Regions from separate parts of the Terrabacter sp. 01T434 genome, predicted to be linked through region 2. Evidence: predicted binding sites of a transcription regulator. Region 2 holds the regulator's gene; each other region holds the start of a gene.
What was found. Region 2 encodes HrcA, which represses chaperone genes, less so after heat shock. Its sites were predicted from a motif close to TTNGCACTCGNNNNNNNCGAGTGCNAA; they were not measured.
Positions count from the first base shown of each region.

Region 1: AC1DIW_RS16255 (DNA polymerase III subunit beta family protein) is a predicted target of HrcA. The motif match lies at 6,206-6,232, and genes of this name have one in related genera.
Region 3: groES (co-chaperone GroES) is a predicted target of HrcA. The motif match lies at 2,652-2,678, and genes of this name have one in related genera.

Region 1 covers NZ_JBFTPP010000007.1:222,812-233,234, reverse strand. Annotated here, with positions in the region: gene AC1DIW_RS16280 (ABC transporter ATP-binding protein) at 1-1,140, opposite strand, end outside; gene AC1DIW_RS16275 (enoyl-CoA hydratase/isomerase family protein) at 1,240-2,013, opposite strand; gene AC1DIW_RS16270 (hypothetical protein) at 2,055-2,255, opposite strand; gene AC1DIW_RS16265 (hypothetical protein) at 2,346-3,059, opposite strand; gene AC1DIW_RS16260 (ABC-F family ATP-binding cassette domain-containing protein) at 3,095-4,693, opposite strand; gene AC1DIW_RS16255 (DNA polymerase III subunit beta family protein) at 5,040-6,194, opposite strand; gene AC1DIW_RS16250 (lipid II:glycine glycyltransferase FemX) at 6,336-7,454, shown strand; gene AC1DIW_RS16245 (alanine racemase) at 7,461-8,477, shown strand; gene AC1DIW_RS16240 (N-acetyltransferase) at 8,622-9,386, shown strand; gene uvrA (excinuclease ABC subunit UvrA) at 9,396-10,423, shown strand, end outside.
Region 2 covers NZ_JBFTPP010000001.1:1,002,047-1,012,469, reverse strand. Annotated here, with positions in the region: gene AC1DIW_RS04785 (S10 family peptidase) at 1-806, opposite strand, end outside; gene AC1DIW_RS04780 (histidine triad nucleotide-binding protein) at 803-1,162, opposite strand; gene AC1DIW_RS04775 (SigE family RNA polymerase sigma factor) at 1,265-1,873, shown strand; gene AC1DIW_RS04770 (Gmad2 immunoglobulin-like domain-containing protein) at 1,870-3,081, shown strand; gene AC1DIW_RS04765 (16S rRNA (uracil(1498)-N(3))-methyltransferase) at 3,139-3,882, opposite strand; gene dnaJ (molecular chaperone DnaJ) at 3,901-5,034, opposite strand; gene hrcA (heat-inducible transcriptional repressor HrcA) at 5,114-6,157, opposite strand; gene AC1DIW_RS04750 (DUF3097 domain-containing protein) at 6,398-7,282, shown strand; gene AC1DIW_RS04745 (aldehyde dehydrogenase family protein) at 7,302-8,756, opposite strand; gene hemW (radical SAM family heme chaperone HemW) at 8,780-10,015, opposite strand; gene AC1DIW_RS04735 (peptidylprolyl isomerase) at 10,071-10,423, shown strand, end outside.
Region 3 covers NZ_JBFTPP010000005.1:89,038-99,460, reverse strand. Annotated here, with positions in the region: gene AC1DIW_RS11740 (PfkB family carbohydrate kinase) at 1-576, shown strand, start outside; gene AC1DIW_RS11735 (SRPBCC family protein) at 657-1,145, shown strand; gene AC1DIW_RS11730 (class I SAM-dependent methyltransferase) at 1,299-2,540, opposite strand; gene groES (co-chaperone GroES) at 2,832-3,128, shown strand; gene groL (chaperonin GroEL) at 3,245-4,861, shown strand; gene AC1DIW_RS11715 (WhiB family transcriptional regulator) at 5,052-5,339, opposite strand; gene AC1DIW_RS11710 (sigma-70 family RNA polymerase sigma factor) at 5,731-6,306, shown strand; gene AC1DIW_RS11705 (hypothetical protein) at 6,303-7,031, shown strand; gene guaB (IMP dehydrogenase) at 7,074-8,591, shown strand; gene AC1DIW_RS11695 (GuaB3 family IMP dehydrogenase-related protein) at 8,790-9,911, shown strand; gene AC1DIW_RS11690 (GMC oxidoreductase) at 9,981-10,423, shown strand, end outside.

The DNA.
Region 1 (10,423 bases), on a different contig from region 2:
CGGGTAGCGGAACGCCACGTGCTCGAGCTCGACGCCGAGCGGACCGTCGGGCAGGGCGACGGCGTCGGGGCTCTCCTTGACGAGCGGCTCGAGGTCGAGCACCTCGAAGACGCGCTCGAAGGAGATGAGCGCCGTCATGATGTCGACGCGCACGTTGGACAGCGACGTCAGCGGGCCGTAGAGACGGGCCAGCAGGGCGGCGAGCGCCAGCAGCGTGCCGACGGACAGCGTGCCGTTGACGGCCATGACGCCGCCGAAGCCGTAGACCATCGCTGTCGCGAGCGCTGCGACGAGCGAGAGGGCGGCCATGAACATCGTGCGGTTGAGCGCGATCTGGATGCCGATGTCGCGGACGCGTCCGGCTCGCTCGGCGTACTCGGCCTCCTCACGCGCAGGCGTGCCGAAGAGCCTGACGAGCAGGGCACCGGCGACGTTGAAGCGCTCGGTCATCCGGGTGCCCATGTCGGCGTTGAGCGTCATCTGCCGGTGCGCGAGGCTGGCGAGGCGCCGGCCCATGAGCTTGGCCGGGATGAGGAACAGCGGCACGAGCAGGAGCGATCCGAGGGTCAGCTGCCACGACAGCGCCAGCATCGCCCCCACGACGAGGACGACCGACACGACGTTGGAGACGACGTTGGACAGCACCGAGGTGAAGGCCTGCTGGGCGCCGACGACGTCGTTGTTGAGCCGTGACACGAGCGAGCCGGTCTGGGCGCGTGTGAAGAACGCGATGGGCTGGCGCAGCACGTGGCCGAAGACCTGGGTGCGGAGGTCGTTGATGAGGCCCTCACCGATGCGCGAGGAGTACCACCGCGAGACCACCGTCAGGACGGCGTCGGTGATCGCGATCACCGCGACGACCAAGGAGAGCTTGATGACGACGGAGGAGTCCTTGGGGATCACGCCGTCGTCGACGAGGCTCTTGAGCAGGAGCGGCACCGTGACGACCAGCACCGAGTCGAGGACCACGACGACGAGGAAGGTGATGATCGCCGAACGGTAGGGCGCGGCATACGTCAGGACGCGGCGACGGGTGCCCGGCGACAGGCTCCGCTCCGCCACCGACGAGTCACGCGACATCGATCGCATCGCCATCCACGGTTGCATGCCCACGGCACCGACCTCCTTCAGTCCCTTCATCCAACCGCGGAGCACCGACAGCGATTCCCTCGCCCCCGGATCGACCGCTCGAACCCCCCGCCGGAACATGCCCGCGCGGGCTGCGGCCCCTGAACGTGATCAGTCGCCGGAGCCTCCGAGCATGGTCCGGAGCAGGCTGGTTTGAGCCTCGCGCTCACGGGCGAGCTGTCCGTGCCGGTCGCCGGCCACCGCCCCGCGCAGCAGCGGCTTGAGAGCGCGCAGGGCTGGCTCCGGCGCGGCCAGCAACGCCTCGACGAGTGAGGCCGTGGCCTCCTCGAGGTCGGCTGCCGGCGCGAGCGAGCCGACGAGCCCGATGCTGTGGGCCTCGGGCGCCGACACCTTGCGTCCCGTCGCGCAGATCTCGAGGGCGCGGGCGTAGCCGACCAGGTGGACGAGCGGCCCGGTGCCGCCGAGGTCGGGCACGAGCCCGAGGCTCGTCTCCCGCATCGCGAACCACGCGTCGAGTGCCGCGATCCGCAGGTCGGCAGCCAGCGCGAGCTGGAAGCCGGCGCCGATGGCGTAGCCGTGCACCTGGGCCACGACGACCGCCGGGCACTCGCCCCACGCGGTGAAACCCTCCTGGTAGGTCGCGATGCCCCGCTGGACGGCCTCTGCACCTCCAGCGGCGAGCTGGGCCACGCTCTCCTCGCCCGGCACGCCCTCAGGGGTGAACATGGCCGTGTCGATCCCGGCGGAGAAGGCGTCACCAGCCCCGCGGAGGACGACGACGCGTACGTCCTCGGGGACCGAGCGCGCCTCGTCGGCGAGCGCGGCCCACAGCGAGGGGGTCTGCGCGTTGCGCCTCTCCGGGTGGTCGAGCGTGAGGGTGCGGACGGGCCCGTCGGTCTCGACGATGAGGTGGGGATGCGTCATGGACGCAGGTTACCCGTGGGTCACGCCAGCGTCCGGAGCGATCAGGCTGCGGCCGACCCCACCGCCGGCGTCGGCAGGACGACCCGGAGGATGCCCCACCCGCTGACGGAGGCCGGCTGCACGAGCTCGACCCGGAAGACGCGCGCACAGTCCAGGCACGACCACGCTGCGGTCGGGTCGGGGAACGGTGTCACGTCATCGCCCGAGCAGAACGGGCAGGCGAGGTGGTGGTCGGTCGGCATGTCGTCCAGTGTCGCGAGGCACCACGGAAGATACAATAACCGTCCATTATCTGAGCCAAAGCGTTTGCTTATGCATGACTGCCCGTCGACTCACTGCCCCAGGGCACCGATCGCTCGCGCCACGACGAGCAGCGACGTGAGCAGTGCTGCCGTCGCCTCGAGGCCCATGAGCGCCTTGGCGCGAGGCGTCAGGGGCATCGTGTCTGTGGGGCTGAAGGCGCTCGAGTTCGTGAGCGACACGTAGAGGTAGTCGATGAACTCCGGCCGCCAGTTGGTCCGCTGGCTCGATGTCGCGGCCACCTCGATGACCGTGTCCTGGTTCTCGTCCTGGGAGAAGCGCCAGTCCGCCGCCGGCAGCCGGTCCCGGGCGAGGGTGTGGCGTGACACGGGCCCTCCTCGGTCGAGCTCCCAGAAGAGCAGACCGAATCCGATGACGTTGGTCAGCCAGACCTGCATGCCGGCCAGCAGGAGCGGCATACCGCCCGGCTTCGCCGAGGCGAGGGCGCGCACGAGCATGCCCAGCGCCACGAGGTTCGCCGCGATGACCACGCACGCGAGGGCGATCGACAGGCCACGGGACCACCGTGTCTGGCGCACCATCCGTCGCGGGTTTGTCACGAGCAGGGCGCCGAGCAGCACGAGCTCGACCACCGGGATCGCGAGGCGAGGACCGACGAGCAGGCCCTCGGGCAGCACGGCATACGCGAGCGCCGCGACCACTACTGCGAGGGCGGGCCACAGGCGGTTCTCCCCCGCGCTCGACCGCGTCTCGCGCCGACGTCGTCCTCGCCGCTCGGATGTCATGGCGACAAGGTAGCGCCGGCGGCTGGACGAATCGGTCAGGCGAGCGAGATGAGGTCCTTGTAGTCGGGACCCCACAGGTCCTCGACGCCGTCGGGCAGGAGCAGGATGCGCTCGGGCTCGAGGGCGTCGACCGCTCCCTCGTCGTGCGTCACGAGGACGACGGCTCCCTCGTACGTCTTGAGCGCGCCGAGGATCTCCTCGCGCGACGCGGGGTCGAGGTTGTTGGTGGGCTCGTCGAGGAGGAGCACGTTGGCGGCCGACACGACGAGCAGCGCGAGCGACAGGCGCGTCTTCTCCCCGCCGGACAGCACGCCCGCCGGCTTCTGCACGTCGTCACCGGAGAAGAGGAACGAGCCGAGCACCTTGCGGACCTCGGTCTCGCCCAGCTCGGGGGCGGCCGACTTCATGTTCTCGAGCACGGACCGGGTGACGTCGAGGTTCTCGTGCTCCTGGGCGTAGTAGCCGAGGCGCAGCCCGTGCCCGGGCTCGACCTCGCCCGTGTCGGGGGTGTCGACCCCGGCGAGCATCCGCAGCAGGGTCGTCTTGCCGGCGCCGTTGAGCCCGAGCACGACGACCTTGCTCCCCCGGTCGATGGCCAGGTCGACGTCGGTGAAGACCTCGAGCGAGCCGTACGACCGTGACAGCCCGGAGGCTCGCAGGGGCGTCTTGCCGCAGGCGGCGGGTTTCGGGAAGCGCAGCTTGGCGACCTTGTCCTGGACGCGCTCGCTCTCGACGCCGGCGAGGAGGCGCTCCGCGCGCTTGGCCATGTTCTGGGCCGCGGTCGCCTTGGTCGCCTTGGCGCGCATCTTGTCGGCCTGCGCGAGCAGGGCGCCGGCCTTCTTCTGGGCGTTCTGCAGCTCGCGGCGACGACGCTTCTCGTCGGTCTCGCGCGACTGGAGGTAGGTCTTCCAGTTGACGTTGTAGACGTCGAGCGCCGAGCGGTTGGCGTCGAGGTGGTAGACCTTGTTGACGACCGCGTCGAGCATCTCGGCGTCGTGGCTGATGATGATGAGCCCGCCCTTGTAGGCGCGGAGGTACTCTCGCAGCCAGACGATCGAGTCGGCGTCGAGGTGGTTCGTCGGCTCGTCGAGGAGCAGGGTCTCGTTGCCGGAGAAGAGGATCCGCGACAGCTCGACGCGGCGGCGCTGTCCGCCGGACAGCGTCTTGAGCGGCTGGCCGAGGATGCGCTCGTCGAGGCCGAGGGCGCTCGCGATGGACGCGGCCTCCGACTCGGCGGCATAGCCGCCCTGGGCCTCGAACTCGACCTCGAGGCGGGTGTACTTGCGCATCGCCTTGTCGCGCACCTTCTCGTCGTCGCTGCCCATCCGGGCCTCGGCCTCGGAGCGCTCGCGGACGATGGTGTCGAGTCCGCGGGCCGAGAGGATGCGGTCGCGGGCGAGGATCTCGAGGTCCCCGGTGCGGGGGTCCTGCGGGAGGTAGCCGACGGCGCCGGTGCGAGTCACGGTGCCCGCGGCGGGCTGCCCCTCGCCGGCGAGGACCTTCGTCAGGGTGGTCTTGCCCGCACCGTTGCGCCCGACGAGACCGATGCGGTCGCCGGAGTCGATCCTGAAGCTGGCGTCCTCGACGAGCAGGCGCGCTCCCGCACGCAGCTCGATCCCGGTGGCGACGATCACGGCATTCCTCCTATCGGTGCCGCACTACGTCAGCGGCCGGACAACCCCACCAGTCTAGGAGCCGCGAGGGGGTGCTCTCGACGCGTTATCGCTTCGGCGGCCTGATGGCACGCAGCGCAGTCGCAGGTGCGCGAGGCGTGCATCGTGCCCGCGTTGCGCTGGGATCCGGGTTGCCACAGGGGTTCGCGAATGCCGTGTGGCGAGCTCGTCGTGGGCAGCAGGGTGGGCGTGGGGTCGGGGTCGGGCACACCGGCGCGGCAGCACCGGCACGGCGTGTAGCCGCCGTTGCCGGACTCGTGCCAGGGCTGCTGGTGGGTGCAGCTGCGGCACAGGTGGACGAGGACGCTCACCGGCGCCAGCCCTCGGGCGCGACTGGCATGAGGACGGAGAAGCCGGCGCCGTTCCCACGGATCGCGAGCGGGCGCAGGGGACCGTCGAGCACCAGGGTGGGACGCGGTCCCGCCACGGCGAGCGCCTCGTGGAGGAACTCCGGGTCGACGAAGACATCCGCGCTGCCGGCGTCGTCCGACGGCGCGAGGTGCACGGAACCGTCGCGCACGACGAGGCCGACCGATCGCAGCTCGAGCGGCAGCAGTGCCGGCAGCCCCGCTGCGTCCACGGGGTCCCGGCTCGGTTCCGAGGCGACGATGCTCCGGTAGTCGGGGAACGAGCCCGGGACGACCGGGGTCGCGAGCAGCTCGCCGTCGACGACCACCCCCACCCGACCGGGCCCCACCTCGACCACCACCTCGGCGTCCGGGTCCGCGCGCGCACAGGCCTCGGCGACCCGGTCCGCCCAGCTGACGGGGACGACAGCGGTCACGGGCTCGGTCGGCAGGTCGACGTGCCCGCCGAGCGCCGGGGCCCACCCGACCGCGAGGCGGTAGCGGTCGGTCGCGACCCACCGCACCTCCCCGCTGCACAGCTCGACGAGGATCCCGGTCAGCACGCGCAGGTCGACCCCGCCGGGCGCACCGGCCACCGGCTCCCCCGGTGCGACGGCGAACCGGACCGATCTCATGGCTGCGACGAGGTCGGCGGCGCGGACCGCGACCCGGCGGCCCGCTCCCCCGCCTCGCCCGCCTCGCCCGCCTCGCTCGCCTCCGCCTGCTCCCCTGGCGTCGCGCCCGGCGCCCTCGGCGAGGAGCGCCAGGGTCCGCACGATCTCCCGCCGGGCGTCCGCGAGGCCGTCCACGAGCCGCTGCTCGTGTGCGGCGACGACGTCGGCCGCCGCACCGGACGCCCCGAGGGCGTCCTCGTCGAGCACGAGCGCCACCTCGGCGAGCGGCATGCCCACCCGGCGCAGCGACGCGAGCAGGCGCGCGGCGCGGACCTGCGCGACGGCATACCTCCGGTAGCCCGTCACGGGGTCGACGTCGGCGGGCACGAGCACCCCCTCGCGGTCGTAGAAGCGCAGGGCGCTCGCGGTGAGGCTGCTGCGACGGGCGACCTCACCGATCGTCAGGCGGTGGTCCGGCTCGGGCACGGGGTGGGCGGGCATGAGGAGAAGACTGGGCCCTCGACCGGGTCGAAGGTCAAGACCCCGTCGAGCCCGCACGCGGCGGTGGCGGGCGAGGGCGTATGCCGGGTGGCGGGCGAGGCGAGTCGGCCGCACCGTCGCGCTCGGGTAGCGTGAGCCAGCGTGAACTCGCCCATCTCCGTCCGTGACATCACTGCAGCCGAGCACCTCGCGTGGCTGCGGACCCAGCCGTCGGCGAGCTTCCTCCAGACGCCCGCGTGGGCCGACGTGAAGAAGGACTGGCGTTCCGAGTCGGTCGGCTGGTTCGAGGGCGACGAGATGGTCGGCGCCGCGCTGGTGCTGCACCGCTCGCTGCCGCGGATCAAGCGGTCGCTGGCGTACGTCCCCGAGGGGCCGGGCATCGACTGGTCCTCGCCACGGCTCGTCGAGCTGCTCCGCGCCCTGCGTGACCACCTCAAGGCCAAGGGTGCCTTCGCGCTGCGTGTCGGACCACCCGTCGCGACGCACCGCTGGGGCACGGCGACGATCAAGGAGGCCATCGCCGACCCGGCGATCCGTCGCTACGACGAGGCGGCCCCCGACGTCGTCGAGCCGGTGGGGACGGCCGTCGTCGCCCAGCTGGAACGACTGGGCTTCCGGCACCTCAGTCCCGAGGACGGCTTCGCCGCCGGGCAGCCGGAGTACGTCTTCCAGGTGCCGCTCGCGGGACGCACCGAGGCCGACGTGCTCGCCGGGATGAACCAGCTGTGGCGCCGCAACATCAAGAAGACCGTCAAGAACGGCGTGAAGGTGCGCGTCGGTGACGCCACCGACCTGCCTGCCTTCCACCGCACCTACGTCGAGACCGCCGAGCGCGACCGGTTCACCCCGCGCGGGCTCGCGTACTTCGAGCAGATGTATGCCGCCCTGGCGTCCGAGGACCCGGAGCGGATCCGCGTCTACCTCGCGGAGCACGACGGCGACGTCCTCGCCGCGACGATCTTCATCCGCGTCGGCGAGCACGCGTGGTACTCCTACGGCGCGTCGTCGGCGGCCAAGCGCGAGCTCCAGGGGTCGACGGCGATCCAGTGGCGGATGATGCAGGACTCCCTTGCTGCGGGCGCTGCGGTCTACGACCTGCGTGGCATCACGAACACCGTCGACGAGGCCAACCCCCACATCGGCCTCATCCGGTTCAAGGTGGGCACGGGCGGCGAGGCCGTGCGGCTGGCCGGCGAGTGGGACCTGCCGCTGAATCGCTTGCTCTACAAGGCTTTCGACCTCTACATGAAGCGGCGGTGACGCATCGTGTCCTTCGTCCTGCACGTCGACGGTGAGCGCTGGCGCGCCGGTCACGACCGCTTCGTCGCCGACCACCCCGGCGTCGTCCCGGTGATCAAGGGCAACGGCTACGGCTTCGGCCGCGACCTGCTGTGCGCCGAGTCCACCCGGATGGGCGTCCCGATGGTCGCTGTCGGCACGTATGCCGAGGTCCCTTCTGCCCTGGCCGAGTTCGGCGGCGACGTGCTCGTCATGGAGCCCTTCCGGGCGGCCATCCACTCCGGGCAGCCCCAGGTCGCCGACCGTCGCCTCATCCACACGGTGACGAACCACGCCGATGTCTCGAGCCTCCGGGGTGTCTTCGGCGATGCGCGGGTCGTCGTCGAAGGCCTGACGTCGATGAACCGCTTCGGGGCCCCTGCTGCCGACGTCGCCGAGCTCGCGGGGTCGGCGGACGCCGTCGGCGTGACGCTCCACCTGCCGCTCGGCACCGGTCACGTCGAGGAGATCGCGGGCTTCATCGCCGCCGTCCCCGGCGTGCTCACGTGGTTCGTCTCGCACGTCTCTGCAGCCGAATTGGGCACTCTCGCAACGCGATTCCCAGAGCATGAGTTCCGCCCACGCATCGGCACCGACCTCTGGTATGCCGACAAGGGCTCCTACGAGGTGCGCGCGCACGTGCTCGACGTGCGGCCGGTCAGCAAGGGCACGCGCGTCGGCTACCGGCAGCGCGCCATCGCCGCCGGGCAGCTCGTCGTCGTCAGTGGCGGCACGTCGCACGGTGTCGCCATGGAGAGCCCGTCGTCGGCCGCGACGGCCCGGTCGCGGGCGATCGCGGTCACCGAGGGCGTCCTCGAGGCGGCCCACCGGGTGCGGTCGCCGTTCACGGTGTCCGGGGTGATGCCGCGCTTCGCGGAGCCGCCGCACATGCAGTGCAGCCTCATCGTGCTTCCCGAGGGCGTCACTCCCCCGCAGGTCGGCGACGAGGTGACGGTCCGGATGCGGCTGACCACGACCACGCCGGACGCCGTCGTCGTCTCCTGACCCCAGAGGGACCTGCCCGGCCGGTAGGCACGCCCGGGCAGACTGACCGGAACGAACCGCCGAAACGGGGCGGAACGCATACCTCAGGCACCTCGCTCCGGCCGGTCCGCCCGCACGGCCCTGCCAAGCGGGCACCATGTCGGTGTGAAGCTCACGATCTCCCGGCTCGCCGACCGGCCCGATCTCGCCGAGGCCATGTGGACCATGCCCAGCTCGTGGCCGGAGTTCATGCGGCACGACCCCATCGGCGGCCTCTACTACGGCAACGTCGAGACCCGTTTCGCCGAGTTCGTCCTCATCGCGCAGGACGACGCTGGCGAGGTCGTCGCGGTCGCCCACTCGATCCCCTTCGAGCAGGGCGACGGCGCGCTGCCCGAGAACGGGTGGGACTTCGTCATCCGCAACGGTCTGCTGACCAGCCTGCACGGCCGCCAGCCCGACACCGTCTCGGCGATCGAGATCGCCGTCCGGCCGGACCGCAAAGGGCAGGGGCTGTCCGGGCAGATGCTCGCGGCGATGCGCGAGAACGCGGCCCGGCACGGGTTCGCCACGCTCGTCGCCCCCGTCCGACCCAACGGCAAGGACGACGTCGACGAGCCGATGAGGACGTATGCGTTCCGGGTGCGCGAGGACGGTCTGCCGGTCGACCCGTGGCTGCGGGTGCACGTGCGGGCGGGCGGCCGCATCCACGCGGTGGCCCCCCGCTCGATGGTCGTGCCCGGCACCCTCGAAGAGTGGCGGGAGTGGACCGGGCTGCCGTTCGACCGGACCGGACCGGTCCGCGTGCCTCGAGCGCTCACCCCGGTGCACTGCGACCTCGAGCACGGGGTGGCCGTCTACGTCGAGCCCAACGTCTGGGTCGTGCACCCGACCGGGGCCGGTGGTGCCCGCGGGGGCGGCAACGACTAGACAGGGGTGGTGCACAGCGACCCGATCGACCACTTCGTCCACGTCCGCGGCGCCGCGGAGCACAACCTCAAGACGGTCGACGTCGACCTCCCGCGCGACGCCATGGTCGCCTTCACGGGTGTCTCTGGGTCGGGCAAGTCCTCGCTCGCCTTCGGCACGCTCTACGCGGAGGCACAGCGCCGCTACTTCGAGTCGGTCGCGCCCTACGCCCGCCGCCTGCTCCAGCAGGTCGGTGCGCCGCACGTGCAGGAGGTCACCGGGCTGCCGCCCGCGGTGGCGCTGCAGCAGCGCCGTGGCGCACCGAGCTCGCGCTCGACCGTGGGCACGCTGACGACGCTGTCGAACCTGCTGCGGATGCTCTACTCGCGCGCCGGCAGCTACCCCGAGGGCACTCAGCGTCTCGAGGCGGAGGCGTTCTCGCCCAACACCGCGGCCGGGGCGTGCCCCGAGTGCCACGGCCTCGGCGAGGCGCACGACGTGGCCGAGGACCTGCTCGTGCCGGACCCGTCGCTCACCGTCCGCGAGGGCGCGATCGCCGCGTGGCCGGGCGCCTGGCAGGGCAAGAACCTCGTGCGGGTCACGCGAGCCGTCGGCATCGACGTCGACGTGCCGTGGCGCGACCTGCCGAAGAAGGACCGCGACTGGCTGCTCTACACCGACGAGCAGCCGCGGGTGCTCGTCGACCGGAAGGGCGAGCCCGACGACTCGACGGGCCGCGACTACCACGGCACCTTCTGGAGCGCCCGCAAGCACGTCCGCCACACGCTCGCCGACACGAAGAGCCAGATGATGCGCGACAAGGCGCTCCGCTTCGTCCGCAGCGTCAGGTGCCCGGCCTGCGGCGGCACGGGGCTGCGGCAGGACGCTCTCGCGGTGACGTTCCGCGGGCTCAGCATCGCGGAGGCGAACGCGCTGTCGTTCACCGACCTCTCGGCCCTGCTGCGACCCGTGGCCGAGCTGACCGAGGCCGGTCCGGCCACGTCGTCGGCCACGTCGGGCGAGGCCACCGAGGTGGCGGTCCGCCTCTGCACCGACCT
Region 2 (10,423 bases):
CCGTGGTAGTGGGCCACGGCGGCATACGTCGGCAGGTAGAGCGCGTGGGCCCGGTCGTTGCGCTGGTTCTCGAAGTCGACCGAGCTGAGGTCGAGCACGCTGCTGATGAGCACGAGGCCGTTGAGGTACATGCCGTAGCGGGACTGGAGGTGCTCGGCCAGCGCCGCACCGCGCAGGGTGCCGTAGGACTCGCCTGCGACGAACTTCGGCGACATCCAGCGACCGTTGCGAGAGGTCCAGAGGCGGATCAGCTCGGCGACGGACTCGACGTCCTTCTGGTAGCCGTGGTACTCCCCCGGCTTGCCGCCCTCGACGGCGCGCGAGTAGCCCGTCGACATCGGGTCGATGAAGACGAGGTCGCTGACGGCGAGGAGCGACTCCGGGTTGTCGACGAGGTCGTACGGGGGCGGCTGAAGGGCTCCGACGTCGCCGCTGACGACGCGGCGCGGGCCGAGCAGGCCCAGGTGCAGCCAGACGCTGGAGCTGCCGGGACCGCCGTTGAAGGCGAAGGTGACCGGCCGCGTGCGGGCGTCCGCGTCGTCGAGGACGTAGCTCGTCATCGACAGCTCGGCGCGGGCCTTGTGCCCGCCGAAGGTGCCGTCCTTGTGCTCCTCCTCGCGCAGCACGACGCGACCGGTCGTCGCGGTGTAGCCCAGCGTGCGGCGGCCGACCTTGAGGGTGTGGTGGGTGGTGACGAGGTCGTCGACGGGGTCGACCGGCTTCGCCTCGCCGTCGGTGTCCTTGGCGTCTGCGGCCGACCCCGTCGTGGCCGGCTTGTCGTCGCCCGTGGGGCGTTCCGAGCTCACACCATCCCCCGCTCGGTGAAGGTCGCGCCCGCGAGGAGGTGCACGTGCGCATGGAAGATCGTCTGCCCGGCGTCGCTGCCGGTGTTGACGATCATCCGGTGCGCGTCGGCGACGCCCTCCTCCTCGGCCACGCGCGCGGCGAGGCGGAAGACGTCGGCGAGGTCGTCACCCGATGCGGCCGCCAGCGCACCGACGGTCGGCTCGTGGCGCCTCGGCACGACGAGGACGTGGATCGGCGCCGCGGGGTTGATGTCGCGGAAGGCGATGGACCGGTCGCTCTCGGCGACGCGGTCGGACGGGATCTCCCCGGCGACGATCTTGCAGAAGAGGCAGTCACTCGGGGTCTGCGAGGTCATGAGTGCACCCTAGGCACGTCGTGGACGGTCCGCACGATTGCCACGTCGACGTGTCAACCATGGAGGTGCGGTGCGCGTCATTTGTCCGTGAGAGCGTTGGGTATGCCGTCCGGCCAGCTCAGTGACCCCGGGGCCTCGGGGGCCGCTGACCGCGCCCCGAACGAACCGAACGTCGGGGCCGAGCTGCCCACCGACCCCGACGTGGCCATCACCGAGCTCTACCGGGCCCACTGGCACCGGCTCGTGCGCCTCGCGTGGCTCCTGCTGCGCGACCAGCTCGCCGCCGAGGACGTCGTGCAGGACGCGTTCGTGGCGACCCATCGCAGCTGGGCCTCGATCCGGGACGGCGGACGTGTCGTCGGCTACCTCCAGACCTCCGTCGTGAACGGCTGCAGGTCCGTGCAGCGGCACGCCGTCGTCGTCGACCGCCAGAACCTCCGGGAGGCGGCGGCGGCCGACGCCCCGGGACGGGGCAGCCACGGGAGCGCCGAGACGCACGTCCTGCACTCGGCCGAGCGCCACGCCGTCATGGACGCCCTGCGGGCCCTCCCGTCGCGCCAGCGCGAGGTGCTGGTGCTGCGCTACTACTCCGACCTCTCCGAAGCCCAGATCGCCCACGCTCTCGAGATCTCCCCCGGCGCCGTCAAGACCCACGCCCACCGTGGCCTGACGGCCCTGCGCCGCACCATCGACCCCCTGGAGCTGTCATGAACACCGACCCGTCGCGACCCGGCGAGACGCCCGCCGACCACCCGTTCGTCGACGGCGCAGGCCTGCGCCTCGTCGAGGACCGGCTGCGCCGCTCGCTCGAGGACGAGGCGAACGCCATCACGCCCACCGACCGGCTCGGCGCCATCCTCGACGAGGGTCACGCCGGCACCGGGACCGGCTTCGTGGCGTCGAGCGTGGCGCGTTCGTCGGGCTCCGGCAGCCGACACCACCGCTGGATCCTGCCTGCTGCCGCGGCCGCGACCGCCGTGCTGGTGACCGGCACGGTGTGGGCGGTCAACCGTCCTCCGGCACAGACGCCGCCGGTCGCCGCGACGCCGACCGCCGTGGGGACGCCGACGCCCGGCGCGTCGTCCGCAACCCCGTCGAGCGGACGGTCGAGCGTCCCGACGCAGACCGCGGCCCAGCCGACCACGCCCGCCCCGACCGCGACGACGGGCGGCCCGCCGCCGGCTGCGACGACCGCGAGCGTGCCCGTCTACTACCTCGGTCCGGTCGCGGCGGGGAGTGGCCAGATCCGGCTCTTCCGGGAGTTCGTCGCCGCCGGGCTCCCGTCTCCCTCGGTCCCGTCGGGCAACGCGGTGGCCGCGTTGCGGCTGGCCATGGGGCCGGCACCGGCCGGCAGCTCCTACCACTCCGCCTGGACCGGCGTCACCGCCGAGTCGGTGACGGCCGGGGACGCCTCCATCACGGTGCGCCTCTCCTCGGGCACGCGGGATGCCACTCCGCTCGCCGCGGAGCAGCTCGTGTGGACGGTGCAGGCGGCGCTCGGCTCCGCGCTGCCCGTCCGCTTCGAGCTCGCCGACGGCAGCGCCGACGTCTCGCCCGGTCACGCGGCGTCGACGTCCTACACCCGGCCCAGCGACCCGATCGAGGTGCTCGGCCAGGTCGCTCCGATCTGGGTCGACGAGCCGGGGCGGGGTTCGGTCGTCAAGGCCGGCGCCCCCCTCACCGTCTCGGGTGTCGCCAGCACCTTCGAGGCGAACGTCCAGTGGCAGCTCCTGCGCGACGGGAAGGTCGTCGACAGTGGCTTCACCACCGCCTCCCAGGGCGCCCCCGCCCGGGGTTCGTACACCTTCCCGACGAAGCAGTCGCTGACGGCAGGCGCCTACGTGCTGCGCGTCTTCGAAGCCAGCGCCAACGACGGCTCCACGGTGGCAGAGCAACGCATCCCCTTCACGGCGCGCTGACCCGCGCACCGACCGTCGCGCCCTGCCTCGTGGTCGAGGAGAGGCGGGCGTATGCCGTCAGGCCCAGCGGGTGCGCGCGCTGAGGACCGCGAGGGCCGCGGGACCGGCTGACGACGCGCGCAGGATCGTCGACCCCAGGCGCACGGCGTGGGCCCCCGCGGCGGTGAGCGCCTCGATCTCGCGGTCGGTGATCCCGCCCTCTGGCCCCACCACGACGAGCACGTCGCCCGACTCCGGCAGGTCCACCGTCGCCAGCGGCTCGGTGGCGTCCTCGTGGAGCACGAGCGTGCACGCCGACTCCGCCACCCGCGCCACGAGCGGAGCCAGACCGACCACGGGGGACGTCGACGGCATACGCGCCCGGCGGGACTGCTTGGTCGCCCGGGACACGACGGCGAGCCACTTGGCGAGGGACTTGGCCGCACGGTCGCCCCGCCAGACGACGACGGAGCGCTCCGCCTGCCACGGGACCACCTCGTCGACGCCGAGCTCGGTCGCCGCCTCGATCGCCTGCTCGTCGCGGTCGCCCTTCGCGAGGGCCTGCACCAGGACGAGCCGTGGCTGGGGCTCGGGCTCGTCGGTGACGTCGAGGACCTGGCCTCGCACCCACGCCCGGTCGACGTCCGTCGCCTCGAGCAGGACGCGGCGACCCGCTCCGTCGGCGACGAAGTAACGCTCGCCCGGGCGCAGTCGCACGACGGCCGCAGCGTGACGCCCCTCGTCGCCGTCGAGGAGCAGCGACGACCCGGCGACGGCCTCGGCGACCGCCGACGGGTCGCCGAGGAAGAGCTGGTGGGTCACCGGGCGCTCACGTGGGGGTCACTTCTCCTTGAAGGCGTCACGCAGCTTGCCGAACAGGCCCTTGTTGGCCGGCGTCAGCCGTCCCTGAGGGCTCTCCTCGCCGCGGAGGGCCGCGAACTGGCGGAGCAGCTCCTCCTGCTCCTCGGTGAGTCGGGTCGGGGTCTGCACGGTCGCGTGGACGAGCAGGTCGCCGCGGCCACCGTGACGCAGGTGGGTCACGCCGAGTCCGCGGAGGGTGAGCACGTCACCGCTCTGCGTGCCGGCCTTGATCTCGAGGTCCTGCATGCCGTCGAAGGTCGACAGCTTGAAGCTCGTGCCGAGCGCGGCCGCGGCCATGGGCAGCTCCACGCTGCAGTGCAGGTCGTCGCCACGGCGGGTGTAGGTGTCGTGGTTGACGACGCGGATCTCGACGTAGAGGTCGGCGTTGGGTCCGTTGCCCGGTCCCACCTCCCCCTCACCGGTGAGCTGGATGCGCGTGCCGGTGTCGACACCGGCCGGCACCTTGAGCTTGAGCGAGCGGCGGGTGCGCACGCGGCCGTCACCCGAGCAGTCGTGGCACGGGTCGGTGAGGGTCGAGCCGAAGCCCTGGCAGTTGACGCACGGGCGGGAGGTCATGACCTGGCCGAGGAAGCTGCGCTGGATCTGCTGGACCTCGCCGGCGCCCTTGCAGATCGGACAGGTCTGGCGTCCGGTGCCGGGCTCGGCGCCGTCCCCGTCACAGCGGGTGCAGCCCACTGCGGTGTCGAGGGTCAGCTCCTCCTCGGAGCCGAAGACCGCCTTGGAGAGGTCGATGTCCAGACGCACCAGGGCGTCCTGTCCGCGCTGGACGCGCGAGCGCGGGCCGCGGGTGCCGGCCTGGGCACCCGCGCCGAAGAAGGCGTCCATGACGTCGCTGAACGAGAAGCCCTGTCCGGCACCGAAGCCGGCGCCGCCGCCCGTGGCGAACGGGTCGGCGCCCATGTCGAAGGACTGGCGCTTCTGCGGGTCGGAGAGCACATCGTAGGCCTGCGAGACGCGCTTGAACTCCTCCTCGGCCTCTGCACCGGGGTTCACGTCCGGGTGGAGCTTGCGGGCGAGTCGACGGTAGGCCTTCTTGATCTCCTCCTGGCTCGCGTCGCGCGAGACACCGAGGACGGCGTAGTAGTCGTTCAAGCTGGGATTCCTTTTGGTACGTGGTGCTTTCGGTTTCCGGCGCGGCGCTGCACCGGCGGACTGGCCGAGGTGGTGCTGGTCAGGTGGCCTGGTTCTCGTCGAGGATCTCGGACACGTAGCGGGCGACGGCCCGGACGGATGCCATCGTCGTGGGGTAGTCCATGCGGGTCGGGCCGAGGACCCCGAGGCTCGCCACCCGTTCGGAGCCGGAGCCGTAGCCCATCGACACGAGCGAGGTGGACTGGAGGCCGGTCACGGGGTTCTCGGAGCCGATGCGCACCGACACGAGCTCGGGGTCGTCGGTGAGCTGGCCGAGCAGGCGCAGCAGGGTGACGTGCTCCTCGAGGGCCTCGAGGATCGGTCCGATGCTGCGGGGGAAGTCCGCGCCCGCCCGGGCGAGGTTCGCCTGCCCGGCGAGGACGACGCGCTCCTCGCGCTCCTCGACGAGGGCGTCCCCGAGAGCGGAGACGACGGCCTCGACGGCGGCGCGGTCGGCATCGTCGGCGTCGCCCACGAGGCGTCGCAGCCGGGTCGCGGCGACGGTGAACGGGACGCCCGCCGCGACCTCGTTGATGCGTGACCGGATGGAGGCGACCAGGGCCTCACCGGTCGCGTCCGACAGGACGCGTCCGGTGTCGACGACGCGCTGCTCGACACGGCCGGTGTTGACGATGAGGACGATCATCAGGTGCGACGAGCCCATCGGGACGAGCTCGATGTGACGCACCGTCGACCGGGTCAGTGACGGGTACTGGACGACCGCGACCTGACGCGTCAGGCTCGCGAGCAGACGCACCGTGCGGTCGACGACGTCGTCGAGGTCCACGGCGCCCTGGAGGAACTGGCCGATGGCCCGCCGCTCCCCCGACCCGAGGGGCTTGACGGCGCTGAGACGGTCGACGAAGACGCGGTAGCCCGCGTCGGTCGGCACCCGGCCCGCCGAGGTGTGGGGGGCATGGATGAGGCCCTCCTCCTCGAGGAGGGCCATGTCGTTGCGCACCGTAGCCGCGCTGACCCCGAGGTGGTGGCGCTCGACGAGCGCCTTGCTCCCGACCGGCTCGGAGGTCTGGACGTAGTCCTGCACGATCGCGCGCAACACCATCAACCTTCGGTCCTCGCTCATCGTCCCTCCTTCACGGGTCTGGCACGGGTGTGGCTCACGTCAGTCTGCGCCGGTCTGGCACTCTCGATCGACGAGTGCCAAGTCTACGTCGTGTCCCCGCCGATCTCCGACTTCATCCCACCGTAGGCGGGACCCGGGTGCCGTGCCCACCTCCTGTGCGAGCCGCGTCACCCCGGCGCCTCAGCCGGCCACCGCGTGGCGTCCGCGCGGTCGCACGCCCGCGGCATACCCTCGCTTGTCGTGTCCCCCAACGATCGCTACGGATCCGACGTGCTCAGCGGTGACTGGCGTGCCCCGAGGCGCGGCCGGTCGACCCCGATCCCCGCCGAGCCAGACCTCGTCGTCGAGGACGTCGAGACGGGCTGGGTCGGCGCCGTCGTCCGCGTCGAGAAGGCGGGCGGCATGCACGTCGTGCACCTCGAGGACCGTCGCGGACGGACCAAGGCGTTCCCGCTCGGGCCCGGGTTCCTCGTCGACGGGGCCCCAGTGACGCTCACCCCGCCGCAGGCTGCTGCGGCGACCGCCCTCGCCGACGCACGGCGCGCCGCCTCGCGAACCGCGAGCGGCTCCGTGGCGGTCGAAGGCGCCCGCGCCAGGGTGGCGAGCGGCTCGCGCATCTACGTCGAGGGGCGGCACGACGCCGAGCTCGTCGAGAAGGTGTGGGGCGACGACCTGCGCGTCGAGGGCGTCGTCGTCGAGCTCATGGACGGCGTGGACGACCTCGCCGGCATCATCGCCGAGTTCGAGCCCGGCCCCGGGCGTCGGCTCGGTGTCCTCGTCGACCACCTCGTGCCGGGCACGAAGGAGGCGCGCATCGTCGAGCAGGCGCGGGCGTTGCCCGGCCTCTCCCGGCACGTCAAGATCCTCGGCCACCCCTACGTCGACGTGTGGCAGTCCGTGCGCCCCGAGCGCCTCGGCTGGCAGCAGTGGCCGGTCATCCCGCGGGGCACCTCGTGGAAGCACGGCATCTGCGCCGAGCTCGGGTGGGCGCACGCGAGCCAGGCCGACATCGCCCGAGCGTGGAAGCGCATCCTCGGGACGGTGCGCTCCTACGCGGACCTCGAGCCGACCCTTCTCGCCAGCGTCGAGGAGCTCATCGACTTCGTGACCGAGCCCGCAGCCTGAGCAGCACCGGCCCCTCAGGTCATCCGGGCGGCGGCGCAGGGCTGCGGCGTCGGCGGCCGGGGACGGCGACGCGGGCGATGACCTGCTGCTTCAGGGCCGTGAACGGCGGCCGGACCCAGACCGTCGTGTCGGGCCGCGTGGGCATCGCCAGCACGGACTTGGCGTGCGAGAACAGCTCCACCGAGTGCTCACCGTGGTAGGCGCCCATCCCGCTCGCACCCACCCCGCCGAACGGCAGGCCGGGCACGGCCAGGTGGGCCAGCGGGACGTTGAACGCGAGCGCACCCGAGGAGGTGTCGCGCGTGAAGCGCTGCCGCACCCGGCTGGAGGAGGTGAAGACGTAGAGCGCCAGCGGCTTCTCCCGCCCGTTGACGAAGGCGATCGCGGCATCGAGGTCGTCGACCTCGACGAGCGGCAGCACGGGCCCGAAGATCTCGTCGCGCATGACGAGCTGCTCCGGATGGTCCGGGTCGTCGACCTCGACGACCGTCGGCTCGAGGTAACGACTGGACGCGTCCGAGCGACCGCCCGTCACGACGCGGTCGTGGTCCACCATCCCCGTGAGCCGCTCGAAGTGCCGTTCGCTGACGATGCGGCCGTACTCCGTGGATTGAGACGGGTCCTCGCCGAACGCCGACCGGATCCCTTGTGCGAGAAGCGGTTTGAGCGCCTCGAGGGTCGCGCGCGACGCGAGGACGTAGTCCGGTGCCACGCAGGTCTGCCCCGCGTTGGTGAACTTGCCCCACACGAGCCGCTGCGCCGTCACCGCGAGGTCGGCGTCGTCGGCGACGTAGGCCGGCGACTTGCCGCCCAGCTCCAGCGTCACGGGCGTCAGGTGGCGCGCCGCGGCCTCGAGGACGATCCGTCCGACGGCGCCGTTGCCGGTGTAGAAGATGTGGTCGAAGCGCTCGGCGAGCAGGGAGGTGGTCTCGGGGACGCCGCCCTCGACGACGTGGACGGCCGACCGGTCGAGGTAGCGCGGGACGAGGCGTGCGAGCAGCCGTGACGTGGCCGGAGCGATCTCGCTCGGCTTGACGACGACGGCGTTGCCGGCGGCCAGGGCCCCGAGCAGCGGGGCCAGGCACAGCTGCACGGGGTAGTTCCACGGCGCGATCACGAGGACGACCCCGAGCGGCTCGCGCACCACCCTGGCCCGGCCGGGGGCCAGGGAGAGTGGCACGGGCACGCGCCGCGGAGCCGTCCACGCGCGCAGGTGGCGCAGCGTGTGGTCGATCTCCCTGACGACGAAGCCGGTCTCGGTGATCCACGCCTCCGTGGCGCTCTTGCCGAGGTCGGCGTGCAGGGCCTCGGCGACCTCGAGCTCGTGCTCGACGAGCAGCGTGCGCAGGGCCCGCAGCTGCGCCACCCGCCACGGCCTGGGCTTGGTGGTCCCGCTGTCGAAGGCGGCTCGCGCGCGCGCCACCACCTCCGCCGGGGTCCCGGCTGCTCGGGTCTCGCGCACCGTCTCCGTCATGGGGCCTCCTTCGTCGTGGCCCCTCAGTCGGCGAGGAGCCGGTGCACCACGGTGTCGGCGAGCAGTCGGCCACGCCGGGTCAGGACGAGACGGGAGTCCCGCAGGGCGGCGGTGCCGTCGAGCAGACCGTCGGCGATGAGGCCGGCCACGGCGGTGCGTCCCGATCCTCGCAGATCCTGGACGGGGAGCCCCTCGACGAGCCGTGTGCCGAGCAGCACACGTTCGTCGTAGCGCTGGTCCGCGGTGAGGGTCTCGCGCGCGTGCGCGGGCGACTCCCCCGCACCGAGCCGAGCCGCATACGCACTCGGGTGCTTGACGTTCCACCAGCGCACGCCGCCGACGTGGCTGTGGGCGCCCGGACCGACGCCCCACCAGTTCGTCCCGGCCCAGTACGCGACGTTGTGGCGGCAGCGGTGCTGCTCGGAGCGAGCCCAGTTGCTCACCTCGTACCACCCGAAGCCGGCAGCCGACAGCAGCTCGTCTGCGAGCTCGTACTTGTCGGCCTCGTCGTCGTCCTCCGGTGCGGGCACGACGCCGCGCCGCACCTGGGCGGCCAGCTTCGTGCCCTCCTCGACGACGAGGGCGTAGGCGGAGACGTGGTCGGGCTCGAGCGCGACGGCCGCCTCGAGGCTGCGCCGCCAGTCCTCCAGGGACTCCCCCGGCGTGCCGTAGATGAGGTCGACGCTGACCTGCATGCCGGCCGCCCGGGTGGCCGCGACGGCGCGCGCGACGTTGTCGGGGTCGTGCGTGCGTTCGAGGGTGTGGAGCACGTGGGGCACGGCCGACTGCATGCCCACCGAGACGCGGGTGAAGCCGCCGTCGGCGAGCTCACGCAGCGAGTCGGGTGTCACGGAGTCCGGGTTCGCCTCGGTCGTCACCTCCGCGTCGGGCGCCAGCCCGAACCGCTCGCGTATGCCGGCCAGCACCGCCACGAGATCGCCCGACCTCAGCATGGTGGGAGTGCCACCACCGACGAAAACCGTTGACACAGCTGGCGCTTCGCGGCCCAGAACCGAGCGGGCGAGGTCGAGCTCGCGGATGGCGGCGTCGGCGTACGTGTCGATGCCGATGGTGGCACCGGGACCGCCGAGCTCGGTCAGGGTGTAGGTGTTGAAGTCGCAGTAGCCGCAGCGCACCGTGCAGAACGGGACATGGACGTAGACGCCGAGATCGGTCGACGCCAGGTCGGAGAGCGCCGCGGGGGGCAGCTCACCCGTGCTGGGAGCGGGGTCGCCGTCGGGGAGGGCGGAGGGCGGCATACCTCCATTCTCCCAGCCCGGGAGCCCTGCCTGGTCCACGTCGTACGCTGCCCTCATGGCGGATGCGCAGCCGGCGCGCCGCAGGACCGTGTGGCTCCTCGTGGGCACGGCCCTGCTGTGCCTCGCCGTTGGTGCGTCCGTGATCGTGCTGACCCACCAGCAGCGGCTGGCCGGACCCACGCAGGCGCCCACCGTCGCCGTGACGTGCGCGTCCCCGCCGACCCCACGCGCGACCTTCCCCAGGTTCACGACCGCACCGCCCGCGTCCGTGGCGGCCGGCTCGGACTGGAGGGCCGTCCTGCACACGACGTGCGGGGACGTGACGCTGCGGCTCGACGGGCAGCGCGCGCCGAGGAGCGTCGCCTCGTTCATCGCTCTGGCCCGGGCCGGCTACTGGACCGACAGCGT
Region 3 (10,423 bases), on a different contig from region 2:
ACGAGCCCCACGGCCCCGACCGGGACCGCGCTCATCACCGTCGACGAGCAGGGCGAGAACTCGATCATCGTCATCGCGGGCGCCAACGGGGAGCCGGACCCGTCGCTCGCCCACGAGACGGGACGCCTGGCTCCCGGCGACGTGCTGCTCTGCTCGCTCGAGGTCGACCTCGGGACGGTGGCCGCGGCGGCCAGGGCGGCCCACGCCGCCGGTGCGCGCGTCGTGGTCAACCTCGCTCCGTATGCCGCCCTGCCGCCCGACGTCATCGAGCTCGCTGACCCCGTCGTCGTCAACGAGGCGGAGATGCGCGCCCTCGCGGACTCCGCCCTCGTGCCCCAGTCGCTCCTCGTGACCTTCGGCGCGGCGGGAGCGCGGTGGGGGATGGACGGTGTCGACGGCATACCCGTCCCAGCCGCGGAGGTGGGTGACACGGTCGGGGCCGGGGACGCGTTCTGCGGTGCGCTCGCCGCGGCGCTCGCGGGTGGCGCGGACCGACGGGCCGCGCTCGAGACGGCCAACGCCGCAGGCGCGGCGGCGGTGCGCTGGGTCGGGGCCCAGCCGGACGCTGCGCTCTGAACCTTCTTTGTACCTTGCGGGTTACGTAACCACTGGGTTACGTTGATCGGGACGGCCGCGGGCCGACGAGAGGAGCCGTGATGGGTGAGCTGACGCAGGTGCTGGGCCGGATCGATCGCGACGGTGACACGGTGGCGGTGGTCTTCGACCGGCACTACCCGACGACGCCCGACGACCTGTGGCAGGCCTGCACCGACCCCGAGCGCCTGGCGCGCTGGTTCGCCCCCGTCAGCGGCGACCTGCGGCCCGGGGGCCGCTTCACCATCCACTTCGACGACGCCGACACCCCGTCGTGTCGAGTCGTGACGTGCGAGGCGCCGGCCCGTCTGGTCTGGGAGTGGCCGGTGCGAGACGTCCCGTCCCTCGTGACGGTGGAGATCTCCGAGGACGGCCAGGGCTCGCGACTCGTGCTGCGCCACGAGCGACTGGCCGCGGGACAGGTCGCAGGCTATGCCGCCGGCTGGGACACCTACGTGCGCGCGCTCGACGCCCACGTCGCAGGCGCGCCCGGACCCGAGTGGGATGCCACGTGGAGCGCCCTGCACGAGCTGTATGCCGAGGACGCCTGAGCGGCGCGTGGCCGCCTGACGATGAACTTGCCGATGGTGCTGCGATCGGTGGGGTGATAACCCCACCAAGCGCAACACCATCGAGCAGGCCATCCGGCACATCGTCGGCTGACGCCCGGGGGCGCGGCGCAGACGGTGCGGACGGGCGACGGGTCAGGTCGGCGTCACGACGAGGGCGACCTGACTGCCCCCGACCCGGGTCAGGACGAGCGTCGCCTCGGAGCCGCCCCTGCCGCGCCCGGTCATCTTCAGCTGCCGGCGCAGCAGGTCGGCGTCGAGGGTCACGCCACGCTTCTTGATCGTCACGCGGTCGTGGCCGTGGTCGCGCAGCCACCGCGCGAGGCGCTTCGTCGACAGCGGCATCGCCTCGACGACCCGGTAGCGCCGGGCCCAGGGCAGCTCCCTCGGCTGGCCGCTCGTCACGTAGCCGACGCCGGGGGCCAGCTCGGCGCCGTCGACCGCGGCGACCAGTGCGCCGGTGAGCCCGGCGCGGATGACGGCTCGGTCTGGTTCGTGGAGCCACTCGCCGATGTCGCCCACCGACGCGAGGGGCGGACGCTGGCCGCCGTCCTGCGCGTCGGCCTCGGTGACGACCGACGTCGAGGTCTCGGTGCACACCGCAGCCGTGCGGCCCCTGGTGGCGACGAGCGGGCCCCACCAGACCGCGCACTCGAGCACCTCGCCGTGCCAGGACGTCCACTGTGCCTCGGCGCCACGCGGGACCGCGCCGTGCGGGAAGGCGGGGGAGAGCTTCGCGCCCGTCGCGGGCACCGCGTCGGCGAAGGCCAGCACCCGCGACCACGTCGGCGAGATGGCATCGAGCGAGAAGAGGCGCTTGGTGCGGCCGTTGACGTCGGCCACGCCGGCGACGCGGCGGGCGGGGTCGAGCCACAGGCCGAGGCGGCGTGCGCCCTCACCCTGCGGCAGGCGTACGTCCTCGGCGAGCCCGTGCGTCACCCGCGCCGACGGCCAGTGACGCAGGTTGACGGCGGCGATCCGGGCGGTCGCGTCGTCCGCGTCGACGGCGTGAACCGTCAGGTCGAGGCCGGCGAACGCCATGGCGTCGGCCCCCAGCCCGCACCCGAGGTCATAGACGTCGCGAACGCCCGCGGCGGCATACCGGTGCGCGTGGCGGGCGGCGATCGCGAGCCGGGTCGCCTGCTCGAGCCCGTCGGCCGTGAAGAGCATCCCCGCCGCGAAGTCGCCGAACTTGTCGGTGCCTCGAGCGCGCAGCCGCGACTGGGTCATCGCGGCCGCGACGAGGTCCGCCGCGAAGCCCGCGTCGCGCAGGCGGTCCTGCAGGTGCAGCGACCCGGCCTCGTCGTAGGGAGGAAGCGACTGGAGCAGCGCCCAGCCCTCACCCGCGGAGAGGCGATCGACCATGGCGGCGTCCATGTCCACATCCTCGCAGGCGCAGTGGTGCAGGCCGGGAGTGCTGGGGGCCGGCCGAAGGAGGTTTTCGGGGTACTCGGGGCGCAGGGCCGCCAGGCCCGTGAGCCCCGAGGGTTGGCACTCGACTTGACCGAGTGCTAACCGCAAACCTAGATTTCTTCCTGTTGGCACTCTCGACCCGAAAGTGCCAGCTCCCTCCTCGAGGGAGGTCGACCCCCGCGACGGCGGCCAGCCTCGAAGAGCCCACAGTCCGTAGTCAGTTCTTTCGACTGTCCCGAAGGGAAGGTCACCACCGTGTCGGTTGCCATCAAGCCGCTCGAAGACCGCATTGTCGTCAAGTCCCTCGAGGCCGAGCAGACCACTGCATCCGGCCTCGTCATCCCGGACACGGCCAAGGAGAAGCCGCAGGAGGGCGAGGTCCTCGCTGTCGGCCCCGGCCGCTTCAACGACAACGGCACCGAGCGCGTCCCGCTCGACGTCAAGGTCGGCGACAAGGTCATCTACAGCAAGTACGGCGGCACCGAGGTCAAGTACGGCGGCGAGGAGTACCTCATCCTCTCCGCGCGCGACGTCCTCGCCATCGTCGGCTGACCCAGCCGTATGCCGTGACCGCACCCCGGTGAGCCCCGCTGGGGTCTCCCCGGGGTGCGTTCCGTTTCACCCCAGATCCACTCAGACGCAACGCAATCCGAGCCTGAAGGAACACCATGGCCAAAATGCTGGAGTTCGACGACTCCGCCCGCAAGTCGCTCGAGCGCGGTGTTGACGCGCTCGCCAACGCCGTCAAGGTGACGCTCGGCCCGAAGGGCCGCAACGTCGTCATCGACAAGAAGTGGGGCGCCCCCACGATCACGAACGACGGCGTGACCATCGCCCGCGAGATCGAGCTCGAGGACGCCTACGAGAACCTCGGCGCCCAGCTCGCCAAGGAGGTCGCGACCAAGACCAACGACGTCGCCGGTGACGGCACGACGACCGCGACCGTCCTCGCCCAGGCCATGGTCAAGGAGGGCCTGCGCAACGTCGCGGCGGGCGCCGCTCCCGCCGCGCTCAAGCGCGGCATGGACAAGGCCGTCACCGCGGTCAACGACCGCCTCCTCGAGAACGCCCGCGAGGTCGACGGCAAGGACGAGATCGCCTCCGTCGCCACGCTCTCAGCCCAGGACTCCACCCTCGGCGGCCTCATCGGCGAGGCGTTCGACAAGGTCGGCAAGGACGGCGTCATCACCGTCGAGGAGTCCTCGACGACGGCGACCGAGCTGGAGTTCACCGAGGGCATGCAGTTCGACAAGGGCTACCTCTCGGCCTACTTCGTCACCGACACCGAGCGCATGGAGACCGTCCTCGAGGACGCCTACATCCTCATCAACCAGGGCAAGATCTCCTCGGTCGCCGAGATCCTCCCGGTCCTCGAGAAGGTCGTGCAGTCGGGCAAGCCGCTGCTCATCATCGCCGAGGACGTCGACGGCGAGGCCCTCTCGACCCTCGTGGTCAACAAGATCCGTGGCACGTTCAACGTCGCGGCCGTCAAGGCCCCCGGCTTCGGCGACCGCCGCAAGGCCATGCTCCAGGACATCGCCATCCTCACCGGTGGCCAGGTCATCGCGCCGGAGGTCGGGCTCAGCCTCGACCAGGCCGACCTGACCGTCCTCGGCCAGGCCCGCCGCGTCGTCCTCACCAAGGACAACACGACGATCATCGACGGCAACGGCGAGGAGGGCGAGGTCTCCGGCCGCGTCCACCAGATCAAGGCCGAGATCGAGCGCACCGACTCCGACTGGGACAAGGAGAAGCTCCAGGAGCGTCTCGCCAAGCTCGCCGGTGGCGTCTGCGTCATCAAGGTCGGCGCGCACACCGAGGTCGAGCTCAAGGAGAAGAAGCACCGCATCGAGGACGCGATCTCCGCGACGCGGGCCGCGATCGAGGAGGGCATCGTCGCCGGTGGCGGCACCGCCCTCATCCACGCCGCTTCCGCCATCGACGCCCTCGAGCTGACCGGTGACGAGGCCACGGGCGCGTCCATCGTGCGCAAGGCCGTTGCCGAGCCGCTGCGCTGGATCGCCGAGAACGCCGGCCTGCAGGGCTACGTCGTCACCTCCAAGGTGGCCGAGCTGCCCCTCGGCCAGGGCCTCAACGCGGCCACCGGCGAGTACGGCGACCTCATCGCGGCCGGCGTCATCGACCCGGTCAAGGTCACCCGCTCCGCGCTGCGCAACGCCGAGTCCATCGCGTCGATGATCCTCACGACCGACACGCTCGTCGTCGACAAGCCGGAGAACGAGGACGCCGCTGCCGGCGGCCACGGCCACGGCCACGGCCACTGACGAACGACGCCACACGTCATACGACATGGACGCCTGAGGCGGACCACGTCAGCGCCTGACAGCACAGCAAGGGCCGCTCCCCGATGGGGAGCGGCCCTTGCTGCTGCTCGACCGCCGCGACCCCGTCGTGACTCGCGGGCGGGTCGAGTTGCTGTGCCGCCGGCGACGTGTGCCGGCGGGCGTCAGGGGGTCACGACGCCTGCTGGATGCCGTCCTGGATGACCTCGCGCTCGCCCTCGGTGAGTCCGCCCCAGACGCCGTAGGGCTCCCGGACCTCGAGGGCGTGCGAACGGCACTGGGCCAGCACGGGGCACGCGGCGCAGACGGCCTTGGCCTGCGCGTCACGGTTGCGCCGGCGAGGGCCCCGCTCGCCCTCGGGGTGGAAGAAGACCTCGGGGCTGACGCCTCGGCAGGCCCCGTCCAGCTGCCAGTCCCAGAGGTCGGCAACCGGTCCGGGCAAGCGCGTGATCTCGGCCATGAACTCGTCTCTCCGTGGGGCGGGGTGCCCGCCGTGTCGTACTGGCCCGCTCGGTGCACCGAAGGGGTGCTGGGACCGCGGATCCGACGCTAACCGGGCACGCGATCACGGATAAAGAGCGGAATCTTAAGGACTTGTTCAAGAATTGCCCTCCAGATGGCATGGTGGTCCACGCGAGGGGTGTGGCGGGGGGTTGGGCGTCGGTTCGGCGAGGGTTCGGCTCTTCAGTGGTCGTCCGGGATGCGCGGCGGCACTAGCATGGTCGGCTCCGGCGACGGGTGCCTGGCGGGCATCGCCGTCGCGAGCACAGACGACAGTTCGGGGGACGACGACTCTCATGGGTCCTGGTTGGTCCACGCACGCCGGCGTAACGCCGGGCGGCGCCGGCGCGATGGAGCGCTTGGACGCTCTGTCGCTACGTGAGCTGGCGGCGCTCGCCGTGCGGGACACCGACGCGCGCGACGTGCTGCTGACCCGCGTCAGGGACATGGCACTGCGCTACGCACGCGTCCGGCTCGGCCGCTTCGGTGCCGAGGACACTGCCCAGGACGTCGCTCAGGAGGTGTGCATGGCCGTCGTGACCGCTCTCCCGACCTACGAGGAGCGCGGAGTGCCGTTCGAGGCCTTCGTCTACACCATCACCTCCCGCAAGCTCGCCGACGCGCAGCGCGCCGCGATGCGCGGACCGGCACCCGTGGCCGACGTGCCCGACGGCCCCGACGACGGGCCGTCGCCCGAGTCCGTGGCCGTCATGCGCGACGACGCGGCGACCGTGATGACGCTCATGCAGCAACTGTCCGGACAGCAGCGCGAGATCCTGACGTTGCGCGTCGCCGTCGGGATGAGCACCGACGAGACGGCCGCCGCCCTCGGGATGTCGACCGGGGCGGTCCGCGTCGCCCAGCACCGCGCGCTCACCAGGCTCCGTGCGATGGTCGCCCGGGCCGAGGCGGGTGACGTGGCGTGAACGACCCGTCCCCCCTGAGCGACCTCATCGCCGACGACCTCCTCCTCGACCGCCTCGCGGCCCGGGTCGACGCCGGCTCCGACCCGCTCGCCGGCCTGCTCGGAGCCCTCGCAGCCCAGGCCGACATGCCGCTGCCGCTGCGCACCGGGCGCCGCCGGATCGGCAACAAGCACCGCTACCTCGGGGCGTTCGCCGCCCTCGCGGTGGCTGCCTCCGGTGCCGGTGTCGCGGCCGCCGTCACGGTGCCGGCCCACGGATCGAGCCAGGCCGACCGTGCCCTTTCCGTGACGCTGACCGACGACAGCGCCCGCAGTCACGTCCCGACCACGCCGCTGCCACGGCTGGGGCTCCCGCAGACGTCACGAAGCACCCACGCACCGGCACTCGTCCTCGCTCGCCGCGGCGACGGCGCCATCGTGCTGGTGCCGGCCGGGTTCGTCGCGGCGCCGGCGCGACCCGGCGGTGGAACACCCGGGACCGGGGAGACCGGCAACGGTGAGACGGGCAACGGACAGGCGGGCAGCTCCGGCCACCAGGGCGGCGGCAAGCAGGCTGGGGCGGCCCAGACGCCCACTCACGGCAAGAAGCCCGCACCCGCCACCACCAGGGCGAGCAAGGGAACCAAGAACGGCCACCGGGACGGCAAGGACGTCAAGAAGCCCGCCGCGACCACGACGCCCGCGACGAACCAGGGCGTCGGCCCACAGACGCCGCCCACCCCCTGACGCGCGTTCGGACGTCGCTGTGCCAACCCGTAGAATCGGGCAATGAGCCTCGGATCGTCTGATGTGCCCGCTGCTTTCGCCCCGATGGGCCTGACCTACGACGACGTGCTCCTCCTGCCGGGCTACAGCGACCTCGCCCCCAACGACATCGACACCACCACGCGCCTCACGCGCGAGCTGTCGATCCGCTCGCCCCTGGTCTCCGCGGCCATGGACACCGTCACGGAGGCCCGGATGGCGATCGCGATGGCCCGCCAGGGCGGCCTCGGGGTGCTCCACCGCAACCTCTCGATCCAGGACCAGGCCTACCAGGTCGACCTCGTGAAGCGGACCCAGACCGGGATGATCTCCAACCCGATCACCATCGGCCCGGACCGCACCCTGGAGGAGCTCGACGCCATCTGCGGCGAGTACCGCGTCTCGGGCCTGCCGGTCATCGGCGACGACAAGAAGCTCATCGGCATGGTGACCAACCGTGACCTGCGCTTCACGCCGGTCGCGGAGTGGGCCACGACGCTCGTGCGCGACGTCATGACGCCGATGCCGCTCATCACCGGTCACGTCGGCATCAGCCGCGACCAGGCGACGGCCCTGCTTCGCCAGCACAAGCGTGAGCGCCTGCCCATCGTCGACGCCGAGGGCCACCTCGCCGGCCTCATCACCGTCAAGGACTTCGTCAAGGGCGAGCAGTTCCCCGACGCGAGCAACGACGCCGACGGCCGCCTCATGGTCGGCGCAGCGATCGGCTACTTCGGCGACTCGTGGGAGCGGGCGACGACCCTCATCGAGGCCGGGGTCGACGTGCTCGTCGCCGACACCGCCCACGGGCACGTGCGCCTGCTCATCGAGATGGTCCAGCGGCTCAAGAGCGACCCCGCGACGCGCCACGTCCAGGTCATCGGCGGCAACGTCGCGACGCGTGAGGGCGCTCAGGCGTTCGTCGACGCCGGCGCCGACGCCGTCAAGGTCGGTGTGGGTCCCGGCTCCATCTGCACGACACGCATCGTCACCGGCGTGGGCGCGCCACAGATCACGGCCGTCCATGCGGCCGCGCAGGCCTGCAAGCCGGCCGGCGTGCCGGTCATCGCCGACGGCGGCCTGCAGTACTCCGGCGACATCGCCAAGGCCATCGTCGCCGGCGCCGACTCGGTCATGGTGGGCTCCCTGCTCGCCGGGTGCGAGGAGAGCCCCGGCGACCTCATCTTCGTCGCGGGCAAGCAGTTCAAGAGCTACCGCGGGATGGGCTCGCTGGGGGCGATGAGCTCGCGCGGCAAGAAGTCCTACTCCAAGGACCGCTACTTCCAGGCCGAGGTCGAGTCCGACGACATGATCGTCCCCGAGGGCATCGAGGGCCGGGTCGCCTACCGTGGCCCGCTGTCGGCCGTCGCCCACCAGATGCTGGGTGGTCTGCGCCAGTCGATGTTCTACGTCGGCGCCCGCTCCATCCCGGAGCTGCAGGACAAGGGCCAGTTCGTCCGCATCACGTCGGCCTCGCTCAAGGAGAGCCACCCGCACGACGTGCAGGGCATCGTGGAGGCCCCCAACTACACCGTCGGCTGACTCAGCCCGACCACCACGTATGCCGTCCCGCGGGCCCCGCGGGACGGCAACGTCCTCGGGAGGCCGCGGGTTCTCGGGGGTGGTCGGGGGCGCAGGCCGTCAGCGGCCGTGAGCCCCCGACGGTGGCGCGGGTTGTCGGGGGTGGTCGGGGGCGCAGGCCGTCAGCGGCCGTGAGCCCCCGACGGTTAGGATCGGCCGGTGACCGAGATCGAGATTGGCCGAGGCAAGCGCGGACGGCGCGCCTACTCCTTCGACGACATCGCCGTCGTGCCCTCGCGGCGCACGCGCGACCCGGAGGAGGTCTCGGTCTCGTGGCAGATCGACGCCTACCACTTCGACATCCCGGTCATGGCCGCGCCGATGGACTCCGTCGTCTCGCCCGAGAGCGCGATCGTCCTCGGCAAGCTCGGCGCCCTGCCCGTCCTCGACCTCGAGGGGCTGTGGACCCGCTACGAGGACCCGACCGCGCAGCTGCAGGAGATCGCCGAGATCGACCCCGACGCCGCGACGGCCCGGATGCAGCAGATCTACGCCGAGCCGATCAAGCCCGAGCTCATCACCGAGCGCCTGCGCCAGCTGCGTGAGGCCGGGGTCACGGTCGCGGGCGCCCTGTCCCCGCAGCGCACCCAGCAGCACTGGAAGACCGTCGTCGACGCCGGCGTCGACCTCTTCGTCATCCGCGGCACGACGGTCTCGGCTGAGCACGTGTCGGGCCGCGCCGAGCCGCTCAACCTCAAGCGGTTCATCTACGAGCTCGACGTGCCCGTCATCGTCGGTGGCGCCGCGTCGTACACGGCGGCGCTGCACCTCATGCGCACCGGTGCCGCCGGCGTCCTCGTCGGTTTCGGCGGGGGCGCTGCGCACACGACGCGGACCGCGCTCGGCATCCACGCGCCGATGGCCTCGGCCGTCGCCGACGTCGCCGCGGCCCGCCGCGACTACCTCGACGAGTCCGGTGGCCGCTACGTCCACGTCATCGCCGACGGCGGCGTCGGCACCTCGGGCGACATCGTCAAGGCCGTCGCGTGCGGCGCCGACGCGGTCATGCTCGGGGCGGCCCTGGCGCGGGCAGCCGACGCCCCCGGCGGCGGCTACCACTGGGGTCCCGAGGCGCACCACCCGCAGCTGCCCCGCGGTGAGCGCATCGCGCTCGGCGCGCAGGCCTCGCTCGAGGAGATCCTCTTCGGCCCGGGCCGGCAGGCCGACGGCACGACCAACGTCATCGGCGCGCTCAAGCGGGCGATGGCCACGACCGGCTACTCCGACGTCAAGGAGTTCCAGCGGGTCGAGGTCGTCGTCTCGCCCTACCTGGGCAACTGACGCCGCGCCCGGGTGTGGCGAAGGTTACTGACGGTAGCCTGCGGTCCCGCCGCTCCCTAGGGTGAGCCCATGGAGTTCGACCACGACGTCGTCGTCATCGGGTCCGGCTTCGGCGGGTCCGTCGCCGCGCTGCGCCTTGCCGAGAAGGGCTACCGCGTCCACGTCTACGAGGCGGGGCGCCGCTTCGAGGACGAGGACTTCGCGCGGACCAGCTGGAACGTGCGGCGCTACCTCTGGGCGCCCAAGCTCGGGCTCTTCGGCGTCCAGCGCATCCACCGGCTGCCGGACTGCCTCGTCCTCGCCGGCGCGGGCGTCGGTGGCGGGTCGCTCAACTACGCCAACACCCTCTACGTCCCCCCGACCCCCTTCTTCCGCGACGGCCAGTGGGCCCACATCACCGACTGGCAGGCCGAGCTCGCCCCGCACTACGCGACGGCCCAGCGGATGCTCGGCGTCACCGTCAACCCGTGCGAGGGACCGGTCGAGCAGCTGATGCGTGACACCGCGGCGGA